Regions from separate parts of the Shewanella seohaensis genome, predicted to be linked through region 1. Evidence: predicted binding sites of a transcription regulator. Region 1 holds the regulator's gene; each other region holds the start of a gene.
The links. The regulator FliA, encoded in region 1, starts transcription of late flagellar genes. The targets are predictions, from matches to a motif close to CTAAAGNTNNNNNNNNNNNNGCCGATA.
Positions count from the first base shown of each region.

Region 2: the regulator FliA is predicted to act here: its motif matches at 1,847-1,873, upstream of L2713_RS11475 (VC2046/SO_2500 family protein).
Region 3: the regulator FliA is predicted to act here: its motif matches at 1,776-1,802, upstream of pomA (flagellar motor protein PomA).

Region 1 is NZ_JAKILE010000004.1:74,935-78,213, reverse strand. Features, by position in the region: gene flhF (flagellar biosynthesis GTPase FlhF) at 1-643, shown strand, start outside; gene L2713_RS05795 (MinD/ParA family protein) at 648-1,529, shown strand; gene L2713_RS05790 (RNA polymerase sigma factor FliA) at 1,522-2,235, shown strand; gene cheY (chemotaxis response regulator CheY) at 2,283-2,666, shown strand; gene L2713_RS05780 (protein phosphatase CheZ) at 2,680-3,279, shown strand, end outside.
Region 2 is NZ_JAKILE010000008.1:202,081-205,359, forward strand. Features, by position in the region: gene L2713_RS11465 (putative bifunctional diguanylate cyclase/phosphodiesterase) at 1-609, opposite strand, end outside; gene L2713_RS11470 (DUF406 family protein) at 798-1,085, opposite strand; gene L2713_RS11475 (VC2046/SO_2500 family protein) at 1,324-1,812, opposite strand; tRNA gene L2713_RS11480 (tRNA-Tyr) at 1,938-2,022, shown strand; tRNA gene L2713_RS11485 (tRNA-Tyr) at 2,062-2,146, shown strand; tRNA gene L2713_RS11490 (tRNA-Tyr) at 2,277-2,361, shown strand; gene queE (7-carboxy-7-deazaguanine synthase QueE) at 2,542-3,210, opposite strand.
Region 3 is NZ_JAKILE010000002.1:42,247-45,525, forward strand. Features, by position in the region: gene dxs (1-deoxy-D-xylulose-5-phosphate synthase) at 1-501, opposite strand, end outside; gene ispA ((2E,6E)-farnesyl diphosphate synthase) at 523-1,404, opposite strand; gene xseB (exodeoxyribonuclease VII small subunit) at 1,407-1,646, opposite strand; gene pomA (flagellar motor protein PomA) at 1,961-2,728, shown strand; gene L2713_RS02425 (flagellar motor protein MotB) at 2,732-3,279, shown strand, end outside.

The sequences.
Region 1 (3,279 bases):
GCTGGTTGGCCCAACAGGTGTAGGCAAAACCACTTCCTTAGCGAAATTAGCGGCTCGCTTCGCCGCCCATCATGGTGCGGATCAAGTCGCCTTGATTACTACCGATCATTATCGTATTGGCGCCTATGAGCAATTGGCCACCTATGGCAAAATTATGGGATGCCCAGTTAAGCAAGCCCATGATCTTGCTGAGCTAGAGCAAATACTGTATCAGTTCAGAAATCGCAAGCTAGTATTGATAGATACTGCGGGAATGGGCCAACGAGATATGCGGCTTTACCAGCAACTTGATAATTTAACTGCAAATAGCAGAATACCTATCCGCAGTTATCTGGTACTGTCTGCCACAGGACAGCGCCGCGTGCTACAGGATGCTGTAAATCACTTTAAACGCATTCCCTTATCTGGTGTTGTACTCACCAAACTTGATGAGTCCGTGTCGTTAGCGGGTGCATTAAGTGTGTTGATCCAAAGTGGGTTGCCATTAAGTTATGTTACGGATGGGCAGCGAGTGCCCGAAGATATGAAAGTTGCCGATACTTTGCTGCTCGCAGAGCAGGCGTTAGCAGCTTTAGAAAACACTGAACAACAATCGTTACCAGACACAGCGTGGTCAGATAATATGACCTGTGCATTTGAGTAGAGTTATGACCCTGGATCAAGCAAGTGGTTTACGTATGATGAATCAACCCTATAACGAAAAAGTGAAAGTAATCGCGGTTACGGGTGGTAAAGGTGGCGTGGGTAAAACCAGCGTGTCTATCAATACCGCAGTAGCATTAGCCGAAAAGGGCAAGCGTGTCTTAGTGCTTGATGCCGACCTAGGCTTAGCAAACGTCGATGTCATGTTAGGGATCCGTGCTGAACGTAACCTTTCCCACGTACTCTCTGGCGATGCTGAGCTGGATGATATTATCGTCCGAGGACCTAAGGGCATAGGCATTGTCCCTGCGACCTCAGGAACTCAAGGCATGGTAGAGTTGAGCCCTGCGCAACATGCGGGCTTAATTCGTGCTTTCAGTGAGATGCGTACCCAGTTTGATATCCTCATCGTGGATACTGCCGCGGGGATTTCTGACATGGTACTCAGTTTCTCTCGCGCGTCACAGGATGTGTTGGTGGTTGTTTGTGACGAGCCAACTTCTATCACTGACGCCTATGCGTTAATCAAAATTCTCAGCCGTGAACACGGCGTTTTCCGCTTTAAAATTGTTGCTAATATGGTGCGCAGTTTGCGCGAAGGTATGGAATTGTTTGCTAAACTCAGTAAAGTGACCGACAGATTCTTGGACGTGGCACTTGAACTGGTTGCGACCATTCCGTTTGATGAAAACCTTCGCAAATCAGTGCGTAAACAAAAGTTAGTTGTTGAGGCTTATCCTAAGTCTCCAGCTGCGATTGCGTACCATGGCCTAGCGAATAAAATCATGAGCTGGCCAGTACCACAGCAACCTGGTGGGCATTTGGAGTTTTTCGTTGAACGTTTAGTTCAGCGACCAGATTTTCAAGAGGAAAAAACGAGTGAATAAAGCCGCAGCGTATACTTGTTTAGACAGTAAAACGTCAATCGTTGAACAGTATGCACCGTTGGTCAAAAGAATTGCACATCACTTGCTCGCCAGATTACCTGCCTCAGTGCAGCTCGATGACTTGCTTCAAGCGGGGATGATGGGGTTATTAGAAGCATCATCCAAGTTTGATGGTGGCAAAGGTGCAAAGTTTGAAACCTTCGCCGGCATACGGATCCGTGGCGCCATGTTGGATGAGATCCGTCGTGGCGACTGGGTTCCCCGTTCTGTTCATCGTAATAATCGTCGAGTTGCTCAAGCCATTGATGAGTTAGAGCAAGTGTTGGGTCGTGATGCACGCGACACAGAAATTGCAGAAAAACTTGATATGACGCTCGATGAGTACCATCATATTCTTAACGATGTTTCTGTTGGTAAAATCATAGGGATAGAAGACTTAGGCGTATCGCAGGATATACTCACTTCGAGCGATAATGTCAGTGATGGTACATTTGAAGCGTTAGCAGAAACCCAGTTTCATTCAGCACTAGTTGAGGCGATAAAATTATTGCCCGAAAGAGATGCGCTAGTGCTATCGTTATACTACGATGAAGCATTGAATTTAAAAGAAATTGGCGCCATTCTTGAGGTAAGTGAATCGCGAGTTAGCCAGATATTAAGTCAGGCAATGTTGCGGCTCAAAGGCAAACTCAAGCATTGGACATAAGTATAATTATTTATTGAGCACAGAATGTCAGCTCACCGGAGGAAACCTTGGACAAGAATATGAAGATTCTCATCGTTGATGACTTTTCGACAATGAGACGTATCATCAAGAACTTGTTGCGAGACTTGGGGTTTAACAATACCCAAGAAGCAGACGACGGCTCAACTGCGCTGCCTATGTTACAAAAAGGCGACTTTGATTTTGTCGTGACAGACTGGAACATGCCAGGTATGCAGGGTATTGATTTGCTAAAGGCTATTCGGGCTGACGATTCCCTTAAGCATTTACCCGTATTAATGGTTACCGCTGAAGCAAAACGTGAACAAATTATTGCTGCCGCACAAGCCGGTGTTAACGGCTATGTGGTTAAACCTTTTACCGCAGCAACACTTAAAGAGAAGTTAGATAAAATATTCGAACGACTCGCTTAAGCAGGGATGAGCTATGAAGTCACAAACATCAGGGCTCATTACGCTCGAGAAGGCTCAGCGTTTAGTTGAACTATTAAGCGCGAATGAACAAGCTCAAGCAGATGATTTATTTAGGGAACTCGCGGCTCCACTTCAACGGGAGCTCTTTGATGAAGTTGGTAAATTAACCAGACAACTTCACAGCGCATTAATGGATTTCCAAGTTGATAATCGTTTGGTTGAACTCGCGAATAACGAAATTCCCGATGCTAAGGAACGGCTAAGTTATGTCATTGACATGACCGAGCAAGCAGCGAATAAAACCATGGATGCGGTAGAAGAGTGCTTGCCGCTCGCGAATGCATTAACGGCGAATATTCAACAAGTGATGCCTTCTTGGGACAAATTGATGCGCCGTGAAATCGCTCTGAGCGATTTTAAAGCGCTTTGCCACAATGTGCAGCATTTGATGTCACGTAGCGAATTGGATTCCAATCGCTTACGCGAATTGCTCAACCAGATTTTGATGGCGCAGGATTTTCAGGACCTGACTGGACAAATGATCCGGCGGGTGATCGATCTAGTGATGGAAGTTGAAAGTAATCTGGTGTCTATGCTGACAGTATTTGGTGAG
Region 2 (3,279 bases), on a different contig from region 1:
AACGTATTCCACTTTTTCGGTGTGCAGGTTAATCAACATGCTCATTTGACGAGACTGCTCGGTGGCACAGCGAAACAGGCTTAAGCGCTCTTCTTTGTCATAGGTATGTTTGGTGGCCAGCGTGAGGGCCAGTTGATCGGCCATTTGGCAGGCAAGGTGAATTTCGCTGTCGTGCCAATGGTGAGTCAGTTGCGCTCGCTCAAGGCAAAGCACGCCTTCAAGATGACCATTAATGCGAATGCCAATCTCGAGACTAGATAAAATTTTCCGAGGGATAAAATAGTTATCGACTAACTCAGTCAAGCGCGGATCGATAAGCGTATTACTCGCATCGATATGGCGATGATTTTTGAGTTCATCTAAATAGCATGGCAGCGTCTGCAACTGTGAAGGACGGTAAGTGTCTTGTAGGGCCATAGCGCCAAATTGCGCTACCAGGGATTGGCTCGATTGATCGGCGGAAAAAATCCATACCGACACCAGAGAAACGGCTAAATTTTGGCAAAGTAGCTCAGTGGCTAACTCTGCGGTCTTAGTAAAATCACCCTGCTGTTTAGCCGTGGAATGCACTAAAGACTCTAATAAATGCTGATGCTGACGTCGCTTCACTCTGATCCCTACAAAACTTCGTGTTGGGTAAAACGGTACTGCTGCGACTAACACACTAAAGAAGCGTGTTAATAGAGCCAATTAATCTTTATTTTTGTTGATGCAGATTACACTATCTACATTTAAAACAGCAACATCGGCCACACTTTATTACAAATTAACGCTAACGGACTTCACGGTCGCTTGCATCATAGGCCATTCTCTAATTGAAAAATCATTTTCTCGACACTCACATCGAAGACCAGTTTGAGGGTAACACCCACTTCATCCTGCACAATATTCCCTTGGGCTTGGCTAAAACGCGCTTGAGCCCGCTCCAACATCTTAGTCGCTTCGACCTCAGCCTCTGCACCCGCGAAGGATAACTCCAGCACTGTATCCTGCTCATCAATCACAGCGCCAATATCCACAAAACTGCCGCAATCGGTGCAAGTGTCGTTCACGGTAGCCGCTTGTCCTGCAATGATACCTTTCATCTGTTTTTCCTCTCTAATCGCTGTAAGGGTGATGCATCAACTTAAACCAGCATCATTAACGCCTTATTATAGGTAACAGTGGCGGCAGAGACTCAGCTTTAGCTCACGCTTATTATTGTGCATCGACACAGTTGACGGCTATTTGGCCAACAAGTTCCTTTAATCCCTAGCATTGCTTTTAAAGACAGAATCTTGCTTAACAGCCCGATAGCGACTTGGAGGCAAGACGACATACTCGTTAGGCGCTGGCCAATAACGGCACTAAGTTCCGTTGAATCGCCAGTTGATCGGCAAAATGCATGACGTCCATTTTCGGGGATGGCAACTGGCCACGTTGGCGCAGACGTGTGGTGAGATCGCAATTGCTTAAGGCTTCGGCCATCGCGATAGGCTCAGCACCGCGGATCACTAATGCCTCTGGGCGCAATGCCTGTTGCAGTTGAAACGCCCTCGCGCCTTGCTCAGCAAAAACAGCACTATTGTCGGTAACCTTGTTATCCGTCGATAAATCCGCCACAAGCGCTTGCTTGGGGGGTAACTCGAACTGACGTTGTAATTTTTCTGCATTATCGAGCTCTTTTTGCCATTGAAACTGCGCCATGTCCCTCGCGTCTGCAGACAATAGCGACAGCAACAGGGCGAACTCTCCTCGCCTGTTGTGTTCGATTGCCGCATTTAAGCGGGAGCCAATTTGGGCTTCGTTGATTAAAGGAACATCGATCTGCATAAAAAAACATCATTAAAACAACTCGTTGTTAGTTAATCGACCAGTTGAACCAGAACTTTAGGAAAATTTTCATATTTAGACTTTACATGCCAAACGTTTCTGACTACTATGGCGGCCGCAATTGAGGAGGGGTTCCCGAGTGGCCAAAGGGATCAGACTGTAAATCTGACGGCTCCGCCTTCGAAGGTTCGAATCCTTCTCCCTCCACCATTTGCACTAACAATTAGCGATACTATAAAAGATACTCGTGGAGGGGTTCCCGAGTGGCCAAAGGGATCAGACTGTAAATCTGACGGCTCCGCCTTCGAAGGTTCGAATCCTTCTCCCTCCACCACTTTTATCTTCTGTTCTTCGTCAATCGTTAGTCTGCTGTAAACTTGCTTTACCCTTAAATCCGGCCAAGATTTAAGATAACTTTAAAATCAGACTCGATGAGTCGGACTTAAAAGTTGAAGAAAATATGTGGAGGGGTTCCCGAGTGGCCAAAGGGATCAGACTGTAAATCTGACGGCTCCGCCTTCGAAGGTTCGAATCCTTCTCCCTCCACCACTTCTTTCTCATATCACTCTTTATACCGCTTTATTCCCCAAGTTTTCTTTCTAGCACACCAGCTTATCCAAAGTTATTTTTATCGCTTACTTAAGACTATTGTCTTTAATCCATAGATTTTGCTGATAAAAAACGCCCCATTCGGAGCGTTCAAGAAGAGTACATAGCGCTAAGTGGCGATTAATCGATATTCAAGTACTTATGGGTCTGAATCGATAAACGCCAGTTGCGGGCAATACACACCTTCATGGCTAATTCCGTCGCCCTTGGTTTTTGGCTGATCGGTTGCAGACAAATCGTTTTCGCTGACACATCAATCCCTTTGAGTAACTCATCGAGTTCGTCGATATGATTTTCGGTCGCTATCGGGTGCTTAATCTCGTTGGCGCGGATCAAGGCCTGCGCTAACACCTGATAACCACCTTTCATATTGATCTTGGGCGAGACAGTTACCCAGGTATCAGCATCGCACTTCACCTCAAAGGTGCCACTGGTCTCGATTTGAGTGGCAAAACCGGCAGCATGAAGCGTGTGAGTTAATTCATTCAGATCGTACATACAAGGCTCACCACCTGTGATCACCACATGGCGCGCCGTGTATCCCTTAGCGTTGAAAGCCTCGATAAGACTCTGCGCCGTATGGTTTGCCCAGCGCCCCACGGAGCCATCGACGGTGATCACTTGTTCGGGTGACACCTTATTTTCCTCAAGCAGATCCCAAGTCTGTTTCGTATCACACCAAGCACATCCCACAGGGCAACCCTGTAAACGCACAAAAATGGCGGGCACTCCGGTAAAGACACCTTCACCTTGAATGGTTTCAAAGACTTCGTTGACTGGGTAATTCATGCTAGCGTTCCGTTTTTCTGGGGCGGCATTTATAGAGGATTTTAGCTGCAGCTGCAAGTTTTTACCGCC
Region 3 (3,279 bases), on a different contig from region 1:
CGCGTGATTCATGGCCTCGAACACCATACCGCCCGTCATGGCACCATCGCCAATAACGGCGACCACTTTACGGCCTGCCTGTTCTTTTTCGGCGGCAACGGCCATGGCTAATGCGGCACTGACGGATGTGCCGGAGTGTCCGACGCTGAAGGTGTCGTATTCACTTTCTTCCCGCCAAGGGAAAGGGTGTAAACCGTTCTTCTGCCTAATGGTGTGCATTCTGTCGCGGCGGCCGGTGAGGATTTTATGGGGATAGGCTTGGTGGCCAACGTCCCAAATCAAACGATCAAACGGGGTGTTATAGACATAATGCAGGGCAACAGTCAGTTCGACTGTGCCGAGTCCTGAGGCAAAATGTCCGCTGGACATGCCAACGGACTTAAGAAGAAACTCCCGCAACTCATCGGCCAATTGAGGTAACAGGGCCTGAGGAAGCTGGCGGAGTTCATTAGGAGTGTTGGCCTGAGCCAACACGGGAAACTGTGAAATGTCCAAACTCATAGCGAGATACTTCGTCTCTTATTATATTCTTCGCTCAATGATATAGCGGGCGAAGTCTGCGATTAACTGGCTATTGTATGGCAATTTAGCCAGCGCTGATAGTGCCTCTTGGATCAGTTGCGCGGCGGTATCTTTGGCGCCTTGCAGTCCAAGTAGTTGCGGAAAAGTACTCTTATTGGACTCGGCGTCTGAGCCTTGGGGTTTGCCGAGTTCTTCCGTGGTGGCAATGATGTCCAGAATATCGTCTTGCACTTGGAAGGCAAGTCCTACCGCATGGGCAAATTCCATCATAGTCTGATATTCATCTTTTGGCGCATTAGCGGCAATCAAGGCTAACTCAACGGCGCAGCTGATAAGGGCGCCCGTTTTCATATTGTGGAGTTGAGTTAGGGCCTTAAGGTTGATGAGCTTATCGGTTGAGGCTAAGTCAATCGCTTGGCCGCCACACATACCACGGTAGCCCGAGGCTTTCGCCAGCGCTCTCACCATGGCGATATGTTGCTCGCTGCTGATCCCTGGTACTGCTTCGGTAACAATTTCAAAGGCTAAGGTTTGCAGAGCATCCCCAGCAAGGATGGCGGTCGCCTCATCGAAGGCGATATGCACTGTGGGTTGACCACGACGAAGGTCGTCATCGTCCATGGCGGGTAAATCGTCATGGATTAACGAATAAGCATGAATACACTCAATGGCGGCGGCGCAGGCGTCGAGCTTTTCAAGCGACACGCCAAACATTTGCCCCACACTGTAAACCAAGAAGGGACGAATACGCTTACCGCCTAATAGCGCGCCGTGGGTCATGGCGGCCTTTAATTGTGGCGCAGTGTCTTCGAGAGTGCTGAAACGTTGTTTTAATTGGTCATCAACCCGTAGTTGATATTCTTTTATTGCATTGACTAACACGCTTATTCGCCCTCAACGGCATAGGGAGAGAGGGGCGCATTTTCATCCTGCTTGAGTAAAATGGCCACTTTTTGCTGAGCTTGCTCGAGTTTTGCTTGGCTGTTACGCACCAGATTGATGCCACGTTCAAATTGTTTTAACGCATCATCCAGAGAGACATCGCCCTGTTCTAATTCGGCAACGATGCGCTCGAGTTCACCAAGGGATTCTTCAAAACTGAGATTTTCGGGTTTCTTCGCCACGTTAATAATTCCTTTGAAAGAGCGGACACAAGGTATATCAGGGCGACTCAAGGGTCAAATTCAGTCGACGGATATTTGCTCAATAGCACGCTTTGTTGCTGAATTTTTTTCAGAAAATTGAAATTGTCGCTAAACTTGCTTAGTGCTTGTCCGATAAATGACAATAATAGCATTATGCTTATAATCATCCTTTGACATCATAGAGTAAGGCTCAGGTTAAAACCAAAGTGTAATCCCTATGCGGATGACATTTTGTATTATTTTGCGAATAGAGTCAGTATCATGTCGTTTATACCGAATATTGAGGAGCCGTTGTGGATTTAGCTACAGTTATAGGACTAGTCGGGGGCTTTGGTTTTATCCTTTGGGCTATGATGACCAGCGGCGGCCTGGCAATCTTTATCGACGTCCCCTCAGTGTTTATCGTGTTCGGTGGTTCATTCTTCGTCGTAATGATGAAATTCAATCTCAAACAGTTTTTGGGGGCGGTAAAAATCGCCGTCAAAGCCTTTATGTTTAAGATTGATAAGCCTGAAGATCTTATCGAGCAATCCGTGACTATGGCGGACGCCGCCCGTAAAGGCGGATTCCTTGCCCTCGAAGAAGCGCAAATTTCCAACAGTTTTATGCAAAAAGCCGTCGATATGTTGGTCGATGGTCACGATGGTGAAGTGGTGCGCGCCGCACTTGAAAAAGACATTGCCCTTACAGAAGAGCGCCATCGCAACGGCATTGCGATTTTTAGGGCCTTTGGTGACGTTGGCCCCGCGATGGGGATGATTGGTACCTTAGTGGGCTTGGTGGCCATGTTATCCAACATGTCGGATCCCAAATCGATTGGTCCATCGATGGCGGTGGCCTTGTTAACGACGCTGTACGGCGCCGTGGTCGCCAACATGGTGTGTATTCCCATTGCCGATAAACTCACCCTACGCATGGGTGAAGAAATGCTTAACCGCAACCTGATTATGGATGCGGTATTAGCCATTCAAGATGGCCAAAACCCACGGGTGATTGAAGGTTTCTTGAAGAATTATCTTGCTGAAAAACAGCGGAAAATCGATACAACGGACGGAGAGTAGCCCATGGCTAAGTGCAACTGTCCACCGCCCGGAGCACCGCTCTGGTTGGCAACATTTGCCGATTTGATGTCCCTCTTGATGTGTTTCTTCGTGCTGCTGCTGTCATTCTCCGAAATGGACGTGATGAAGTTTAAGCAGATCGCAGGCTCGATGAAGTATGCCTTCGGGGTGCAAAACAAGGTCGAAGTCAAAGACATTCCTAAGGGGACGTCTGTGATTGCATTGGAGTTTCGTCCTGGTCGTCCCGATCCCACGCCGATTGAAATCATTAACCAACAAACCAACGAAATGACCGAACCCGTATTGGATTATCAAGCGGGCGAAGACGATAGCGCGGGAGGTGTGCAGCAGCAAAATGGTTCGCAGCGGGGCGGTGAAGCCTCGGCGACGGCCCAAGAAACGGCGGATGCGGTGAAGGCCGAAGCCGCGGCGGCGCAGGATAAAATCAATCAGCAAGTGAAGAAAATGGCACAGGAACTCAATAATGAGATCACCGATGGGGCGATCGAAATTGAGTCACTTGGGCAGCAAATCATTATCCGTATCCGTGA